Candidatus Vesicomyosocius sp. SY067_SCS001: one gene and its partner. The protein of the gene in region 1 interacts with the protein of each later gene in a pairwise test. Links are inferred from orthologs where the notes say so. Each region holds a gene or a part of one and is shown on either strand. Other genes may lie near its edges. The genes, in order: rho and yhbY.

Region 1 (9,379 bases):
ACTAAAATTGCTTGAGCCTCTCCAAAAAGTTTGTGACAAGTTGGTTGATTGTGGCGTATATCATCATCATCCATAGCTGGTAAATCATCATGAATTAGAGAATATGCATGGATAAATTCAACAGCACAACTACTAGAATCAACTAAATCTAAATGCGTACTAAAAGTATTAGCAACAGAATAAGTAAGAATAGGTCTAAAACGTTTACCATTGGTTAATGTGCTATAACGCATTGCTTTAGTTAAATAACCATGCGCTGGTAAACATTTCTCTAATTTAGTATTAACCCTTGTAATGTAAGTATTAAAATCCATTACTAAAAAGTCTTAATGTAATATTTAACACTTAGTATAATACAAAATATTATAACCTCTTTAGTGGTTTTTCATTCGTATAGTTGTCTTGTTCAGTTAACATAGAAATTTTTTGTTCTGCTTTATTAAGTGCACTTTGACATTGTTTAGTTAATTCAACACCTTTAGAAAAGTGATTAAGCGAATCTTCGAGACTTAAATCGCCAGATTCCATGGTTTTTACAATTTTTTCTAAATCGATTAAACCTTGGTTAAAATTAAATTTTTCTGACATTTTATATTTTTCCTCGCTATCCGATTTACTTGTTATTTTATCCATTATTTTTGTTATAAATATTCTTTTAAGTATAGTAAATAGTTTAGTTAAAAAATAACACAATAATAAATTTTGATATTTTTTCTTATAAAGAATGAATAATATATTTAAATTTTACTAAATACTATTCTAATACACCTATTTACCTATGTAAACTATCAATTATTTATACATGTGACTCATAACCTTGTAAATATATACAAGAGAATGGATAAATCTAGTTAATAGGTGTTAAATTCTAAGTTTTTAACTTTTAAGCATCTATATTACTTCTTCCAGAAGAAATATTCTGATAAACATAGGTTAATCCCACTTGAACGAGTTGTAATTAAGACTAATTTAATTGTTGAGTTTTGTGCCAAAATTTAGCTACCTTAGCTAATTCAGGATTGATACTTATAGAGCGTAGTAATAAAAAATCATACGCCATTCTAAAACGTGGATTTTTTAATAATTCTTTTACTTTTTTAGGATTCATACTTTCTAGTTTTGGCTGTATCATCCAGATGTCTTTAATTCTACTACTAAGCCATCTTGGTAATGAAACTTGTTTAATTTGTTCAATAATAACTTCTTCTGAAGCTTGGCTCATAGCTAAAGATGTAGAACATTGTTTCTTTTTAATCACAAAAAAACGCTCATTTTGAGCCTGCCATAAAAATACAGCAAATAAAAAAACAGGTGTTACAGATTGGTTTCTTTTAATTCTATCTGATGTATTTAATAAAGCTTTTTTAATAAATTCATTCTTGTGAGTTTGTTTAAATAAATATTTAAACAAACCATATTCCTCTAAGCGTTGATATATTTTAAACCCATATTCATTATGAAATAATTTAATACACTCTTCATATAAGCGTATTGTGGAGATATTACCAAGAAGTGGCGCTTGCTCAAAAATAGCCAACTTAATCTCATTACTCAAATGAAAATCTAATTTAGTTTGAAATCTAATAATTCTAATCATGCGCACTGGATCTTGCTCAAATCTTTTTTTTGGGTTTCCAATAACATGTAACTCTTGTACTCTTATATCTTGAAGTCCACCTACATAATCAATAACTTCTTGTGTTTCAATGTCGTAATAAAGTGCATTAATACTCAAATCTCTACGTATAACATCATCTTCAATATTGCCATAGCAATTATCGCGCATAACAAGCCCGTTGTTAGCTACTTGTACTTTCCCTGATCTAAAAGTAGCTACTTCAATAAATTTACGTGCTGAAAACATAACGTGTACCAAACGGAACCGCCTACCAATCAAACGTGAACGTTTAAATAATTTATGTACTTGTTCTGGTTTAGCATTGGTTGCAATATCAAAATCTTTTGGTGTTAAACTTAAAAGGAAATCTCTAACACAACCTCCTACTAAATAGGCTTTAAACCCAGCTTTATTTATAATATTAATAACCTTTAAAGCATCTTTATCTAGAAGATTTCTATCAAACTTAACAATCTGACGAATAACTTTCATAAAAATACTAGCCTTGATACTGTAAATCAACTTTGTTTTCTAATGTCCAGTTTTTTTGCTGGTATTCAGCAATTATAGTTGTATAAATACCACCACGAACATTAAAAATTGCTTTTAAGCGCATAAATCTTGGATTACTTATTTGAATCAAATCATCAAGAATTTTATTAGTGACTGACTCATGAAATTCACCCTTACTTCGATACGACCAAATATACATTTTTAATGATTTTAATTCTATACATACTTTATCGGCAATATATTCAAGATATAATTTAGCAAAATCAGGTTGTCCTGTTTTAGGACATAAACATGTAAACTCTGGCATGTTAATTTGAATAATAAAATTACGTTCAATATTAGGGTTATCAAAAACCTTTAAATTTTTATTTGGTTGAGACGACATTAAAATTTTTCCTTTAAAAAACATGGTTATTTTACGCGTCAAAAAGTGTAGCACTCTTTATAAAAACCTAACTAAAAAATAATAAATCTAATATTTTTTATTATTAGTAATTTTACTGAATTATTTTTTAATAAGATATTGTTAAAAAAAATTGGTAAATATTCTATGCCTAATTGAATAAAAACTAAAAATTAGTAATAACATAACTAAATGTACCCACCACAGTCCAATAATTGGTAAAGACTCTCCCCGTTCTAAGACTGATTTGGAAATTAGCAAAGCATTATTATATAAAATAAACACAACAACGCCAATTAATACGCCTAAATTTCTACCTCCATTCTGGGAAGTTTTTCCAAGCAATACACCAAGCGCTGACAATATTAAAATACTCAAAGGCTGAGATATTCTCCATTGAAACTCTGCTATTTCTGTAAGTTTTCTAGAAAGAAACAATTCAAGTGTTGATTTTGATTCTACTTTAGTAACCTTGCTAATTAATTTTTTCATATTTCCGTCAATAATTTGTATATCATATAAATTAAAATTTAATATTTTTTTCTTTGTATCTAGAATAAATCCGTGATAATTCGTACCATCTTTAAGACGTAAATACACGCTATTAGTGTTTAAATTAGTGTATTTTTTAGCCTGTTTCGCTAAAATTATAACTGGTTCATTATTAATCAAAGTGTAAATAAAAATCCCTTCCATATTTTGTTCTTTAGAATTATCAGAATTACTTACTTTTGATGCAAAAAAAATAATATCACCATTTTTAAACTCTTGAAATTCTCTTTCTTTAATAAAAGAAAATTTAGATATATTTTTACTATGATTTATAATCAAGTCTTTTTGCTGCTTAGACCAAGGTACTACAACTGTCGTTAGAATAACAATAACAATAACAATAACAATAACAAGCGGTTGAATGAATAACATAAAATGTTTATTGTTCAAACCTAATGAGTTCATTATGACGGCCTCTGAGTTTTTATACAACCTGTTAATACTCAAAATAATAGCCAATAATAAAGATAAAGATAAAATTGGCACAACATCTCTAATCATATTAAAACCAACTACTGGTAATAGCTCTTTAACAGGTATACCTTCTCCTAGACTCTCTTTCACCATTAGTACTAACTGATTACCAAAAACTACTAAACTAATTACAATAAACACTGCACTTAAAATTACCAATGTATTACGCATTAAATATCTAGCTAGAATGCTATTCTGTAATTTAAAAACTTTAATTGCTATAATAAAGGTTACATACCTTAGGTATGCTTAAGGTGATTAACAAACACTCGTAATGATTAAATTAAACAATGATTTTTCAATCAATTTATTACTTCTTTTGCGACATTAAAGCAAAAAATTCGTCATTAGTTTTGGTCAACTTTAAACGATTAATTAAGAACTCAGCTGCTTCAACAGTATCCATTGGATGCAAAATCTTACGCAAAATCCATATTTTTTGTAATTCTTTTTCATCAGTAATTAGTTCTTCACGACGTGTACCAGAAGCATTAATGTTGATTGCTGGAAAAATTCGTTTCTCACTTAAGCGTTTCTCTAAATGAAGCTCCATATTGCCAGTACCTTTAAATTCTTGATAAATAACTTCATCCATTTTTGAGCCAGTATCAATCAATGCAGTAGCAATAATAGTAATACTACCTCCATTTTCAATATTTCTAGCCGCTCCAAAAAAACGCTTAGGACGTTGTAGTGCATTAGCATCAACACCACCTGTTAGAACTTTACCTGATGAAGGAGAAATTGTATTATAAGCACGTGCCAAACGTGTAATTGAGTCTAATAGAATTATCACATCTTTACCTTGTTCTGAACGTCGTTTCGTTTTTTGGATAACCATTTCAGCAACTTGCACATGACGTTTTGCTGGTTCATCAAACGTTGAGGCGATTACCTCTCCACGAACAGTACGAGCCATTTCTGTCACTTCTTCAGGACGCTCATCGATTAAAAGCACAATAAGTTCACATTCTGGATGATTAACCGAAATAGACGTAGCAATATTTTGCATAATCATAGTTTTACCTGCCTTAGGCGGCGCAACCAATAAACCTCTTTGGCCTTTTCCAAATGGTGCAACAAGATCAATTACTCTAGCAGTAATATCCTCAGTACCGCCATTGCCAACTTCTAAATTAATTCTTTCATTAGGATGGATAGGTGTTAGTGAGGCAAATGGAATCCTATTCCTAACATTATCTGGATCTTCACTATTCACTTCTGATACCTTAATTAAAGCAAAATACTTTTCACCTTTTTTAGGTGCTCTAATTTTACCCGCAACCAAATCACCAGTTGATAAATTAAAACGTCTAATTTGATTAGGTGAAATATAAATATCATCTGCACCTGAGGTATAAGAATCATCACTTGATCTTAAAAAACCATAACCATCTTGTAACACATCCAAAACACCATCACCCAAAACTTCCTCATCATTAGCCGCTTTGGCTTTAAGAATAATAAAAATTAAGGTTTGTTTTTTAGCTCTAGAAATATTTTCTGCACCTAAAGATTGTGCCAATTCTAGTAATTTCTCTGGGCTAAATTTTTTTAGTTCTGATAATTTCATGAATGTGTCCATATTAAGGTTAAGTATTTTTACTTAATTATAGATGTGTATCTAAAGTACTATAAAACTTTGTTAAACTAACTACTTAAGAGAAAAATAATCAGTTATTTAGTCTTTAAATATTAGCGTCGATAAATGCACTAAGTTCTGCTTTTGAAAGTGCGCCCATTTTTGTTGCTTGGACAACACCATCAAAAAATAACAACATAGTTGGAATACCACGAACTCCATACTTTGATGGCATTTTTTGATTCTCATCTATATTAATTTTAACAATAAGAACTCTACCATCATATTCATCAGCAATTTCGTCTAATACAGGCATTAGCGTCTTGCACGGTCCACACCACTGCGCCCAAAAATCTACTAATACCATTTGTGATGAGTTAACAACTTCTGCTTCAAAAGAGGCATCAACTACTATTTTAATTTTATCGTTCATATTTTTATATTAATCTGAAATTAAAAAACAGCAGAACTTGATAACTGCGTGAAATTATATCATTATTTAACTCGCATAATTCTTTTTTACAATTTTTCCTCTAAACTCTCTCTTAGAGTTAATTTTTCTGCCATACTCAATGGTTCATTTTTAGCATTGCTAATAAAAAATACATCCTCAACCCTTTCTCCCATAGTTGCAATTCTAGCATTAATTAATAAGATGTTTAATTCAAAGAATACGTAGGCAATATTAGAAAGTATCCCTTGTTTATCAAGCGCGTTAATTTCTAATTGAGTTAGGTTCCATTGTTCATTTAAACTAAAACTAACTTTTACTCTATGATCAAAATATTGATATATGTACATATCATGAGTTATTCTTAAGCTCACATCTAAATTATCCAACTCATTTTTGATTTTTTGATTTATATTAATATGCTCAAATGCTTCATCTTGCAAAACACTAATTGTGTTATAGACTTTATTATTCTTGGTGGTTAAAATTTTAGCATCCACAATATCAAGCCTTAATCTTTCAAGAATACTAATTAATTTAAAGAATAGTCCATTAAAATTATTACATAAAATAAGAATATCAATTACGTTATATTGTGAAATTCTAGAGCTAACAGTAATCTTATCTACAGTTATTTTAGTGGTAAAACTTAAATGCCACAGAATATCACTTATATCATAACGTAAATAATAATCTTTTGGTAAAGTTGATAATATATTTTCAACCTCACTTATTGGATAACCTTGAATAATAGAGTTATTAATAATAGTTTGTTTGATATTTTGCACTCTCTGATCTACACTTGAACGTTGACCATTACTACTTTCTAGGTATTTTTTAGTGTTGTAAAATAGTTTCTTTAACAAAGAATCTTTCCAGCCATTCCATAAATTATCTTTTGTTGCACGAATATCAGCTACTGTTAGTAAGTATAAAAATTCTAAGAATTCAACTGTACTCACTTGCTCAGCAAAATACTTAATTACCTCAAAATCACCAATATCTTGCTTTTGTGCAACCATTGACATGAGTAAATGTTTTTCAACTAATTGTGAAACTAAATCAATATCATTTGCTTTTAATTGATGATATCGACAAAATTTACGTACATCAATTGCACCTAACTGAGCATGCTTTCTACCTCTACCTCTACCTTTAGCAATATCATGAAAAAGCCCTGCTAATAATAACAATTCTGGTTTTTGAATGCCTGCTGCTATCTCACTACAAAGTATAAACTCATTAGCAAACTCAGACACAAAAAAACGTCTCAAATTACGAATCACAAACAACGTATGTTGATCTACTGTATAGGCATGGAATAAATCATATTGCATCAGCCCTATAATATTACCAAAAGCAGGAATGTAGCGCTCTAAAATACCATAACGATTCATAAGTTTTAACGCCTTATTCACCCCTTGATTTTGCTGTAATAATTCAATAAATAATCGATTATTATTACGTCTTTTATAATAGTCACAATCAATTAAATTGATACTAGTTTGCATTTGTCTAAGCGTTTTTGCACTAATACCACATACATAATTATGCTTAGCAATAAGTAAAAATATTTCAATAAAAGCGGACGGTATTTTAATAAAAATCCGCTCATCAATTGAATGAATATAACCATGACTAACCATAAAACGACTATTCAAACACTGTGTATTTAAAATTTCATCTTCTAATAATTGCAACAAAATATCATTAAGACGAGAGACCTTAGTCACTGTTTGATAATAATCTTTCATGAAAGCCTCAACTGCTAAAAAATCCCCATCAACATAACCCAATATATTTGCTACAGATTTTTGATATTGGAATACAAGTCTGTCTTCACGTCGATTAGCAATAATATGTAGTGCAAATCTGACTTTGAATAAAAATAGTTGTGCTGTGTTTAATAATTCATATTCAGCAATTGTTAAATATTGCTTATCGATCAATTCAAACAAAGTATTAACACAAAAATACCATTTCGCCACCCAAACAACCGTTTGAATATCTCTAAGACCTCCAGAGCTTTGTTTAATATTAGGTTCTAAATTGTAAGCAGTATTAGATGGGTTTTGATGACGATTATACTGTTCTTTTTTCTTTCCAACTAAAAATGATTGACTTGACCAAACACTAGATTTAATCACAGCTTTCATCTTATAAAACAAAGACACTTTACCTAGAATAACTCTAGATTCTAATAAATTAGTCACCACACTAAGATCATCAATCACGCTAATACAATCTTTCAAATCTCGAGTTGCATGCCCTACTTCCAGATTTACATCCCATAAAAATGTCAAAAAACTAGCAATATCCTGTTGATAAGTATTATGAGAATCATCAGGAATTAAGATTAATAAATCTATATCTGAGTATGGATGCAATTCTTTCCTACCATAACCTCCAACTGCCACTAAACACAACTGATAAGAAAGATTAAAACTTTGCCAAATATCCTTTAGTAATTGATCAATTCCATCACTTCTATATAAAACAAGTGCTTGAGCTGTCTCTGGACTATTTAAAAAATCTTCCTTGACTGAATCCTGTAATGATTGATATTGTCCTCTAAATAGTGATAAATCTACCATACTTATAAGTATTTATTAGAAATCAATCGCCATCTTTAAACGTAATAACGCTTTATTCTTACCAACCAATTCGGCTACAATATCAATACTGCCTGCATTGCCATCACCACTTAGCGCAAGCCTAAAAGGCTGTCCTACTCTTCCAAAGTCGATATTGAGCTCAAAGCATACTTGTTTAACAACTTGTTTAATATTATTAGCTTTCCAGGTGTTTAGCATTTCTAATTCTACAAGTAAGTGCTTAAGTGGTGCTTTATCTTTAAATAATTTTTTAGCAAGTTTTTCATCAAAATTGTCAAAATCTTGATAAAACATTTTTAACTCACCTGCCATATTAACCAAAGTTTTACATCTATTTTGCAAGTATCGAATTACTATTTCAATATTAGGTATATCTTTAATTGTAATTTCTTGATTTTGTAAATGCCAAGTCAGGTTACTAAGTAAATTCTTAACACTAGAACTTTTAATGGTTTCTTTATTGAACCACAAAAGCTTATCTTGATTAAAATTTGCAGACGCTTTATTGATATTTTTTAATTCAAATAGCTGAATAATTTCATTTATAGAAAATATTTCTTGATTACCATACGACCAGCCCAAACGGGATAAATAATTAAGCAAGGCTTCAGGCAGAAATCCTGCATCTCGGTATGCCATAACACTCACAGCACCATGTCGTTTTGAAAGACGTATACCATCATTACCTAGAATCATAGGTAAGTGTGCAAATTCTGGTAGATGCCAACCTAATGCTTGATAAAGGTTAATTTGCTTAGGTGTATTGTTAATATGATCATCACCGCGAATAATGATATTAATTTTCATATCATGATCATCAATTACCGCAGTAAGATTGTAAGTTGGTGTGTTATCGCTACGAGCAATAACTAAATCATCTAATTCTTGATTATTAATTGAAATTTTTCCTTTGACTACATCATTAAAAACCACTATTCCTTCTTTTGGATTATTAAAACGTACAACACCAGTATGTAGATTTTTATCACGACAACAACCGTCATACTTAGCCTTTTTACCTTGTTTTGTTAACTCTTCACGCAATATTTGTAAACGATTCTTAGAACATTCACAATAATAAGCTTTTTTTTCATCTAATAGATACTGAATAATTTGTTTATACCTATCAAAACGATCCGTTTGGTACAAAGGACCTTCATCATAATTAAGC
Region 2 (9,516 bases), 340 kb from region 1 along the record:
ATAAATATATGAATGTTTTAGTAACACAACAAGCTCCAGATTTTAAAGCTGCTGCTGTTTTAGCAGATAGTACTATTGTTAATAATTTTCAACTTTCTGACTTAAAAGGTAAGAAAATTGTATTGTTTTTTTATCCATTAGATTTTACCTTTGTTTGTCCTTCAGAAATTTTAGCGCATCATCATAGAATGATACAGTTTAATGACAAAGGTGTTGAAGTGATTGGTGTTTCAGTAGATTCTCAATTTACGCATAATGCATGGCGTAAGATTGCTCCAATGGATGGCGGGTTAGGCATTATTGATTTTCCATTGGTAGCTGATACTAATCATGCTATTATGAAGTCTTATGGTATTGTGCATCCAACAGGTGTTGCATTGCGTGCATCGTTTTTAATTGATGAGAATTTTGATATTCGTCATCAAGTAGTGAATGATTTACCACTAGGACGTAATGTTGATGAAATGTTGCGGATGGTTGATGCACTTGATTTTCATAGTAAGCATGGCGAAGTTTGTCCAGCAGGTTGGAATAAGGGTGATGAAGGTATGAAAGATACACCTGCAGGCGTAGCTAATTATTTATCACAATATGCCGATAAATTGTAAGTGAATAAGTATTATTTTCTTATAATCTTATGCATGGAGGATTGGTAATGGTAATGAAGAAGTATAGATGTATTGTGTGCGGTTGGGTATATGATGAATATTTAGGTACATCTAAAGAAGAGAATGAGTTAGGCCAAAAATGGGAAAATATTCCTGATGATTGGGTGTGTCCGGATTGTGGTGCCAGCAAGTCTGAGTTTGAAATTGTTGAAATCTAGTTAAATACTATTTAAAGATTAATTATAAAGAAAAAATGTCAAAAGTATTAATATTACCAGGTGATGGCATTGGTCAAGAAGTTGTAATACAAGCACTTAAAGTTATTGACTCTTTGAATGTAAATTTTAATCTTGGTATGACGCTTGAACATGGCCTGATTGGTGGTAGTGCTTATGATGCGACTGGCTCTCCTTTACCACAAGATACTTTGGATGTTGCACGTAAATGTGATTCTATTTTATTAGGCGCTGTAGGTGGTTATAAGTGGGAATCTTTATTACGTGATTTGCGACCAGAGCAAGGTTTATTAAGACTACGTGCAGAAATGGATTTGTTTTCTAATTTACGTCCTGCAATTCTATATTCACAACTCGTGAGTGCTTCCACATTAAAAGAAGAAGTGGTATTAGGACTTGATTTGATGATTATTCGTGAGTTGGTCTCTGGTATTTATTTTGGAAAACCGCGAGGTATAGAGATACGTAATGGGCAAAGATATGGTTTTAACACAGCTACTTATTTTGAGTCAGAAATCAGGCGTATTGGGCATTCAGCTTTTGAAATTGCACAACTCCGTAATAAGCGTGTTTGTTCTGTAGATAAAGCAAACGTGTTAGAGGTGTGTGAATTATGGCGTAAGGTTATGATAGATCTGGCTAAAGATTATCCAGATGTTGAACTATCACATATGTATGTAGATAATGTCGCAATGCAATTAGTTAGAGCACCTAAGCAATTTGATGTAATAGTTACCTCAAATATGTTTGGTGATGTATTGAGTGATTGTGCAGCTATGTTGACTGGTTCAATTGGCATGTTGCCATCAGCTTCACTTAATCAATATGGGTTTGGTATGTATGAACCTATTCATGGTTCAGCTCCTGATATTGAAGGCAGAGACATTGCTAATCCTTTAGCGAGTATTTTATCGGTTGCCATGATGTTGCGTTATTCACTTGATCAAGTGAATTTGGCGTTTAAAATTGAAACGGCAGTTAATGCTGTATTAGATAAAGGTTATCGCACTCGTGATATTTTAACAGAAGGTGGCATAGTTGTTGGTACGAACGAAATGGGTAATTTGGTGGTAGAAGAATTAGTATAAAGATTCTAGTCTCTGAATAAAAATGTTTTTATAGTTTATATTATTAATCTATAAAGTTATTGTTTGATAAGATTTATTATCTAATAGTAAGACATTATTTATCTATATAGTTTTGTCAAAAAACTTTTGACTATATTATAGAAAGTTACTCTTGGTTAACTATAGATATAATTTTAATTATAGATAAGAAGTCTTAATTTTTTTTAAAATTAAAATTGTACAAGATAGTATTATTACTTATTTTTAATTTGAGGTTTTAAAGTTTAAAATGATACAAGATTATCTTAAGAATTAGTTTGATCTTACAAAAGTAAAAGGCTATGTATTTATAGGTATTATAGTTAATTATGATGATATTTATGTTCATAATAACATGGTCAAGAATAATCATATTATTGAGAATGAATACTTAAGAAAATAGGAAAATATAGAAACTTTAGTTGGCGTTAATGAAATTTTAGAAAGTAGTATATTTATTATTTCTTAAGATGAATCAATTGATAATTATCAACTATGTACACTAATAATTTTTCATATTATTTTGATTATTTTTAACAGTTAATTGTATATATGTTACTTTTTTGTGAAATATTAGAGTCAATATCTATATTTAATATTATATTTATGTGAGTTTATATAATGTTTAATAGATAATTAATTTTATTTTTCAAACTTTTGTTTGATGCTTATGAACAGGTAAGAATTAAGTTTAAATTAATTAAAATATATATTTTATAAATCCTGTTATATAAATCCTGCTATTTATCGTTAGTTTTATTCTTTTTTTGTAAACTAAATATATTATATATGAACGTTATTTTACTAAATAACTAGGTTCAATACAGATTTTATGTGTATATTATTCTAATATATTGGTTATAAATTTGATGGTTTTGTTGTATAAATTAAGGTGTTTTTTTAAAATATCTTTTTATTAAAGAGTATTATATAACACTAATTATTTAGTGTTAATTTTTGATTTTTTAACGCTTTTTATGCCATTAATTCATTATTAATTAATATCATATGTTAATGTTTATCCAATAGATAACCCCCTTTTATTTGACTCAATTTATTGAGTTTTGCGGTGTGACTTTTAGGTCTTTATTCAAGTTTTGTTAAAATTTAGTATAAATTATTTTTAATATATCATTGCTAATCTATGGTATAATTAAAAAAGTATTTTTATAGTATAACTTTTTGTACTTAACTCATGAACAATATAAAAAGTTTAATTAGAATTCAATTCTATTATGGGATCTATTATTTGAGCAAAACATTATTTGATGAAGATCGTATACTTGTGGTACTTTTATTAAAGATAACGGAGTTAATATGGTAATAAAGATTGTTATTGACTATCAACATATGTATATATTGATTAATCTAACTAAGTTACATAACTAATAATTTTTATATATCTTGTTATATAACTTTTATAACTCTAGTGCTTCAATTTCAAGTAGTACTTTACTAATGTGATTACCAAGTTGGTCATCAAATCCATGCCAATTTTTATAGGAATTTAACTTTTTAATAGCGATAGGTTTAATTTCATAGTCAGTAAAATCTTTTTCATAACCTTTTTTAGCTTCAGATTGAATGATTAGCAAGTAATCTAAAAATGGCTTAACAGCATGTTTTACATTGCCTGATGAACCATGTCCAGGCACGTAATAATTTAGATCTAGATTTGTTGCATATTGCAATACTTTGATATTATCATGTATGCTAGAGCTATTGTCAAAACGACCCATACGATTAACAAAACTATTATCTCCTAAGAATAAAGTTTTACTGTTAATATGTTCAATCATAATATCTGTATTAGTATGTGATTTGATAGTAGGGTTGTGAATTTTAAATTGTTCAGAGTCTGATCTGATTACTTGTAAATGTTTGGTTGGATTAGTTGGGTAAGTGGCAATTGTATCTTTTACTGAACCGTTAGTCAGTTTTGTCATTAGATTAATCCATTTATTACCTTTTCCACTTCTAGCTTCAATAATCATTTGTGGATGGGCATAAATCTTAGTATTGGGATATTTTTCGATAATTGCATGATTACCTAACCAGTGATCGCCATGAATATGCGTATTAAAGACAGAAATAATAGGTTTTTTGGTAATTTTTTCAACTTCTTTAATCACTTTTTTACCAATATCATAAGTGCTACCTGGGTCAATGATAATAACACCTTCTTTTCCAATAATAATGCTAGGGTTGTTTATAAATCCTTGGTTTTGAATATTTGGATCCCCAAATATACCATGAATGACAAATAGATTATTGCTAATCTTTTCAGGTGAGAATTCACCTATTCCCTCAATTTTCCAGGCGTTTGATATGGTGGATAGAGTTAAAGTAAATAAAAGATAGACTGTTTTCAACATTTTATTCAACAAAATTGTTGTATCTTATCAGATTTATAGGTATAATCAATTCAACAGAGATGTTTTTTATATATTATATAACTGTTAAATATATAACAGTTAAGAGGAATATAATTATATTGATGATAATAAGTTATACTTGGAAATAAATTATAAATTATTTTTTAATGAATACAAATTTTGTTGTATATTTTTTTGATGAGTATTACGAGAGTAATTATTACTAGTTTATTAGTAGATGCAGAATTTTTAGGTAAGTAATAATGCTTATTGTTAATTTTCTTTGTTGTATTTTGTGTGATTTTGTCTATGCTGCGATGGCATGAATATTGGATATAGTTGTACAAATAATTTAAGTATTAATAGCGTTAATTTTTATTAGCATAATTAATTGATATGATTGTATCTAAACTATGCGTTTAATGATGATGCTAAATCGTAAGATTTGTGTTTGGCATTAATCAATGGCATTAATCAATGGCATAATCTAACTATGCGCAAGAAACCAACAGTACTAAATATTAAAACTATTGCTACAACTAATTTTTTCAATATTGAGGAAATGTATATTAAGTTCTCAAATGGTGAAAAAAGAATATATGAACGTTTAAAGCCATTTAAAAATGGTGCAGTATTGATTGTTCCTATGCTGGATGATGAAACTGTGCTTATGATTTATGAATATTCTGGTGGTACAGATAAATATGAGCTTGTATTAACTAAGGGAAAAATTAATGATAATGAAATAATTGTTGAGGCTGCTAATAGAGAGTTAATTGAAGAAATTGGTTTTGGCGCTAATAAATTAACCTTTATTAAAGAAATGACCATTGCACCTAGTTATCAATCTAGTGTTACTTATATTGTATTAGCACAAGATTTATATAAGGCAAACGCACAAGGTGATGAGCCAGAATTATTAGAGGTGGTTACATTTAGGATGGATGATTTGGAAAACTTGGTTTACAACGAACACTTAACTGAGGCTAGAAGTATTGCAGCTTTATACATGGCGAGAGATATGATTAATAACCAATAATATAATAGCTTAGTTGTTGAAATATCTTAGAATTTTTGTCATTTTCTGACGTTAAAAAGCCTGATAGTTTTGATTGTATTAGGTATTAATTAAAGGCTTATCAATGAGGAGTTTTATTTTGATTTATCGGATTAAAACCAGTGTATTAGTATTTTCTAGATTTAAGAGTAATGACTACTTTAGAGTGACTTTTTATTTTAAACAGTTTAAATAAAATGATGCAGTGTAAAAATTAAAGTAGTACTTGTATTTATAATAATGTGGTGCGTGTTTATAGTGAACTTCACAAGCAAGGATTTACGTATTTTAGTTAATGTGTATTAAGGTTTTAAATTGGCAGATTGATTTTATAGTATTGTTTTAGTTTAAGTATTTTTTATGAATCTATTTTTATACGTAATGCTTATAAGTCTGTTTTTGTATATCTGTTCATGAATATATTTTATAAATTTGGTTGATTGTTGAGTATAGAACTTGCATTTAGAAAACTTTGGTATTTTAATATACAGTGTTATGTGTTAATGCAGTTATTAACAAAATTATTGTAAAATAGCCTGTGTTTTAAATAAAAAAAACAGGCAAGGAAGTAATATGAAAAAGATAACCATACTTATAGTATTAGCCTTTATTGTTATTATTGCTGCTTGTGGAAAGATGGGTGAATTGGAACGTATTAAATCATCATTAGGCGTATCAAGCATTATCCAAATGGTATAATGGGTTTTTCTTATCAAAATAATATACTACATGCTGAGTCTGTTGCTATAGCAGATTTGATGAAAACCTATGGATCACCTCTTTATGTTTATTCAAGAACAGATATTGAGTATAATTGGCATTTGTTTAGTAGTGCTTTTGGTATTCATCCACATTTAGTTTGTTATGCGGTTAAAGCCAACTCTAATCTAGCAGTGCTCAGTGTATTGGCAAAAATGGGATCTGGTTTTGACGTTGTATCTAATGGTGAATTAGAACGTGTTTTACTTGCTGGAGCGGATGCATCTCGTTGTGTTTTTTCAGGTGTGGCCAAAACAAATATTGAGATTAAACGTGCTTTAGAAGTTGGTATTTTTTGTTTTAATGTTGAATCTATGGCGGAGATGAGGCGTATTGAACAAGTAGCAAAAGAAATGAGTATGGAAGCACCAATTTCATTACGAGTTAATCCTGATGTCGATGCAAAAACACATCCGTATATTTCAACAGGACTTAAGGAGAATAAATTCGGTGTTGATATTGATGATGCTATTCCTATTTATAAAATGGCATATAACTCCCCATATTTAAAGGTTAAAGGAATAGATTGCCATATTGGCTCACAATTAACAAAAATATCTCCTTTTTTAGATGCGCTGGATAAAGTGCTTGAATTAGTTGCTAAACTTGGTATGCTTAATATTCATGTTACTCATTTAGATTTGGGTGGAGGTGTTGGTATTAAGTATGACAATGAACAAACAATTGATATTAATGCTTATATTTCTTCCATCCTTGATAAAGTAGGTAGTCTAAAAATTATTTTAGAACCAGGTCGGGCAATTGTCGGTAATGCTGGTATATTTGTTACCAAAGTTGAGTTTTTAAAACAGAATTCAGATAAGTCATTTGCGATTATTGATGGTGCAATGAATGACTTATTGCGTCCTTCTTTTTATCAAGCTTATCATCAAGTATTGCCTATTGATGAGAATGCTGAAGGCATTGATGCTCATTGGGACTTAGTGGGACCAATTTGTGAAACAGGTGATTTTTTGGCTAAAAATAGAAGACTTTCTTTGTCGGAAGGTGACTATTTAGCACTAATGTCTGCTGGTGCTTATGGCTCTACCATGAGTTCAAATTATAATTCCCGTCCTAGGGTAGCGGAAGTAATGGTATTAGGTAGTCAATATACATTAGTGCGAGAACGTGAAACTATTCAGGATTTGTTTAATAAAGAATATATGATTAATGACTAAACTAACCAATAATCAAAAAAAGTTTCTTAGATCAAAAAGCCATAATTTAAAACCTATTGTGATGGTAGGACAACATGGATTAAATGAGTCTGTTTTAGTAGAGCTTGAGATAACTATGGATAAACATGAATTGTTAAAAATCAAGATACGTATGGATAAGAGGGCGGAAAAACAAAAAATAATTGATAAAATTATTAATACTTATCATGCCTATTTGGTGCAAGTTATTGGTAATATTGTGGTTATTTATCGTGCATTTGATGAAGACCCACAAATTATTCTGCCAAGAAAATAAAATTAAATGAGGATTGCAATTAGTGCAACAGAAGCTTCAGGTGATTTAATTGGTTCTAAATTAGTTGAATCCTTAAGAAAGAAAAACTCCAATATCATAATTGAAGGATTGGCCGGGGATAAAATGTTTGCTGCTGGGTGTATAAAGAATTGGGATCAAAGACAAGTAAATGTGATGGGTTTTAGTGAAATTTTAAAGAAGTTGCCTTTTTTATTTATTTTGCGTAAACGTATTATTGCTTATTTTTCTAGTCAAAAACCTGATGTTTTTATTGGTGTTGATGCGCCAGATTTTAATTTTGCTATTGAGAGAAAACTTAAATCTAAAGGTATTAGAACTGTACATTTTATTTCTCCTTCGGTTTGGGCTTGGCGTCGATCACGAGTTAAAAAAATTAAACAATCAACAGATTTGTTACTGTGTTTATTTCCATTTGAAGTAGATTTTTATAAAGCGTATAATCAAAGAGCATTGTTTATTGGGCATCCCTTAGCACAGAGTTTGCGCCCTAGAAAATCTCATATTGAGACAAAAAATATTCTTCTAATGCCAGGGTCTAGACAAAGTGAAATCAAGCGATTGCTACCTGAGATGTTGTTAGCAGTTGAAATAATGTCTTTACAAGATAGAATGTTAACCTTTAACTTAGTTCTAGTGAATGATGAATTATTGGATTGGGTAACTATCCAAGTAGGTAATATCCCAATTGAAATTTCATTTGATGATGCGCATACGCGTATGTTAAGAGCAGATTTGGCATTAGTTGCATCAGGTACTGCGGCGTTAGAGTTGACTTTGGTTGGTGTGCCTATGGTAGTTATTTATAAACTGTCTAATTTTAGTTATTTTATTGTTTCAAGATTAGTTAAAAGTAAATATATTAGTTTGCCAAATATAATTGTTAATAAAAATCTAGTACCAGAATTGATACAAAATAGTTCTAATGGCAATAATATTGCCAAACATGCTATGATAATTATGAGTCGTGATAATAAATCATTAATTAAAGAGTTTAATGCAATTCATCAACAGTTAGACTTAGATGCTAGTGATGAATCAGCACGTATTATTTATGAGTTTATCAACGAATAAGTATATTCTCAATAGTGTGGTATTAGCTTTAGAAGAGGATCTTGGTACTGGTGATGTTTCTGCTGATTTATTATTAGATAAAATAAATACAGCTGAGATTATCTCAAGAGAATCAGGTATTATTTGTGGTATAGAATATGCACAGAGTGCATTTTTATTGCTTAATGATAATCTTAAACTAGATTGGAAAGTTAGAGATGGCGATGACATTAATCCAGGACAGGTCTTATGTGTTCTAATAGGTTCTTCCAAGGCCATTATTAGTGCTGAAAGGGTGGCACTTAACTTTTTACAGATGTTAAGTTCTGTGGCAACAAAAACTCATTATTTAGTAAATAAAATTAATCATACTAATGCACAATTACTAGATACTAGAAAAACTATTATTGGATTAAGATTGGCACAAAAATATGCCGTAAAATGTGGTGGTGGTGTTAACCATCGTATGGGTTTGTATGATTGTATTATACTAAAAGAGAACCATATTATTGCTTCAGGTTCAATTACTTTGTCAGTTAAAATGGCAATAGAAAAATATCCAAATTTACCTTTAATTGTTGAAGTTGATGGTTTAAATCAATTACAAGAGGTACTTAAACTTAGCGGCGTAATTAGAGCATTATGTGATAATTTTCTAATAAGTGATTTAATACAAGCAGTTGTTATAGCTAAAGGTAAATTACCTTTAGAGGCTTCTGGTAATATCAATGAAAGTACTATTGTAGAAGTTGCTAATACTGGCGTTGATTTTATTTCTATAGGTAGTATCACTAAGAATATTCAAGCAATAGATTTATCTTTAAGGTT

What was found.
Region 2: the proteins of rho (region 1) and yhbY interact in binary tests that used the Escherichia coli proteins (3 or more experiments, as listed by UniProt). The link is inferred for Candidatus Vesicomyosocius sp. SY067_SCS001 from one-to-one orthologs.

The regions. Positions count from the first base shown.
Region 1 is NZ_CP054877.1:456,815-466,193, reverse strand. What follows is about bases 3,003-5,864. They hold rho (transcription termination factor Rho), read right to left. Parts: upstream 5,134-5,864; coding sequence 3,871-5,133; downstream 3,003-3,870. Other genes in these bases: glnD ([protein-PII] uridylyltransferase), read right to left, coding at 5,662-5,864; trxA (thioredoxin TrxA), read right to left, coding at 5,249-5,575; lptF (LPS export ABC transporter permease LptF), read right to left, coding at 3,003-3,749. Also shown: HUW60_RS02240 (polyprenyl synthetase family protein), read right to left, coding at 1-314; HUW60_RS02235 (exodeoxyribonuclease VII small subunit), read right to left, coding at 364-588; polynucleotide adenylyltransferase PcnB, read right to left, coding at 965-2,110; queF (preQ(1) synthase), read right to left, coding at 2,118-2,516; more of lptF, read right to left, coding at 2,658-3,002; more of glnD, read right to left, coding at 5,865-8,187; gltX (glutamate--tRNA ligase), read right to left, coding at 8,203-9,379. UniProt on the Escherichia coli protein: Facilitates transcription termination by a mechanism that involves Rho binding to the nascent RNA, activation of Rho's RNA-dependent ATPase activity, and release of the mRNA from the DNA template.
Region 2 is NZ_CP054877.1:109,940-119,455, forward strand. Bases 5,967-8,965 are described here. They hold yhbY (ribosome assembly RNA-binding protein YhbY), read left to right. Parts: upstream 5,967-7,314; coding sequence 7,315-7,617; downstream 7,618-8,965. Other genes in these bases: HUW60_RS05025 (hypothetical protein), read left to right, coding at 5,967-6,081; lysA (diaminopimelate decarboxylase), read left to right, coding at 6,081-7,322; lpxB (lipid-A-disaccharide synthase), read left to right, coding at 7,624-8,709; nadC (carboxylating nicotinate-nucleotide diphosphorylase), read left to right, coding at 8,690-8,965. Also shown: HUW60_RS00490 (peroxiredoxin), read left to right, coding at 9-608; HUW60_RS00495 (rubredoxin), read left to right, coding at 662-826; leuB (3-isopropylmalate dehydrogenase), read left to right, coding at 862-1,932; HUW60_RS00505 (MBL fold metallo-hydrolase), read right to left, coding at 3,369-4,325; ADP compounds hydrolase NudE, read left to right, coding at 4,819-5,364; more of HUW60_RS05025, read left to right, coding at 5,956-5,966; more of nadC, read left to right, coding at 8,966-9,516; 3'(2'),5'-bisphosphate nucleotidase CysQ, read right to left, coding at 9,509-9,516.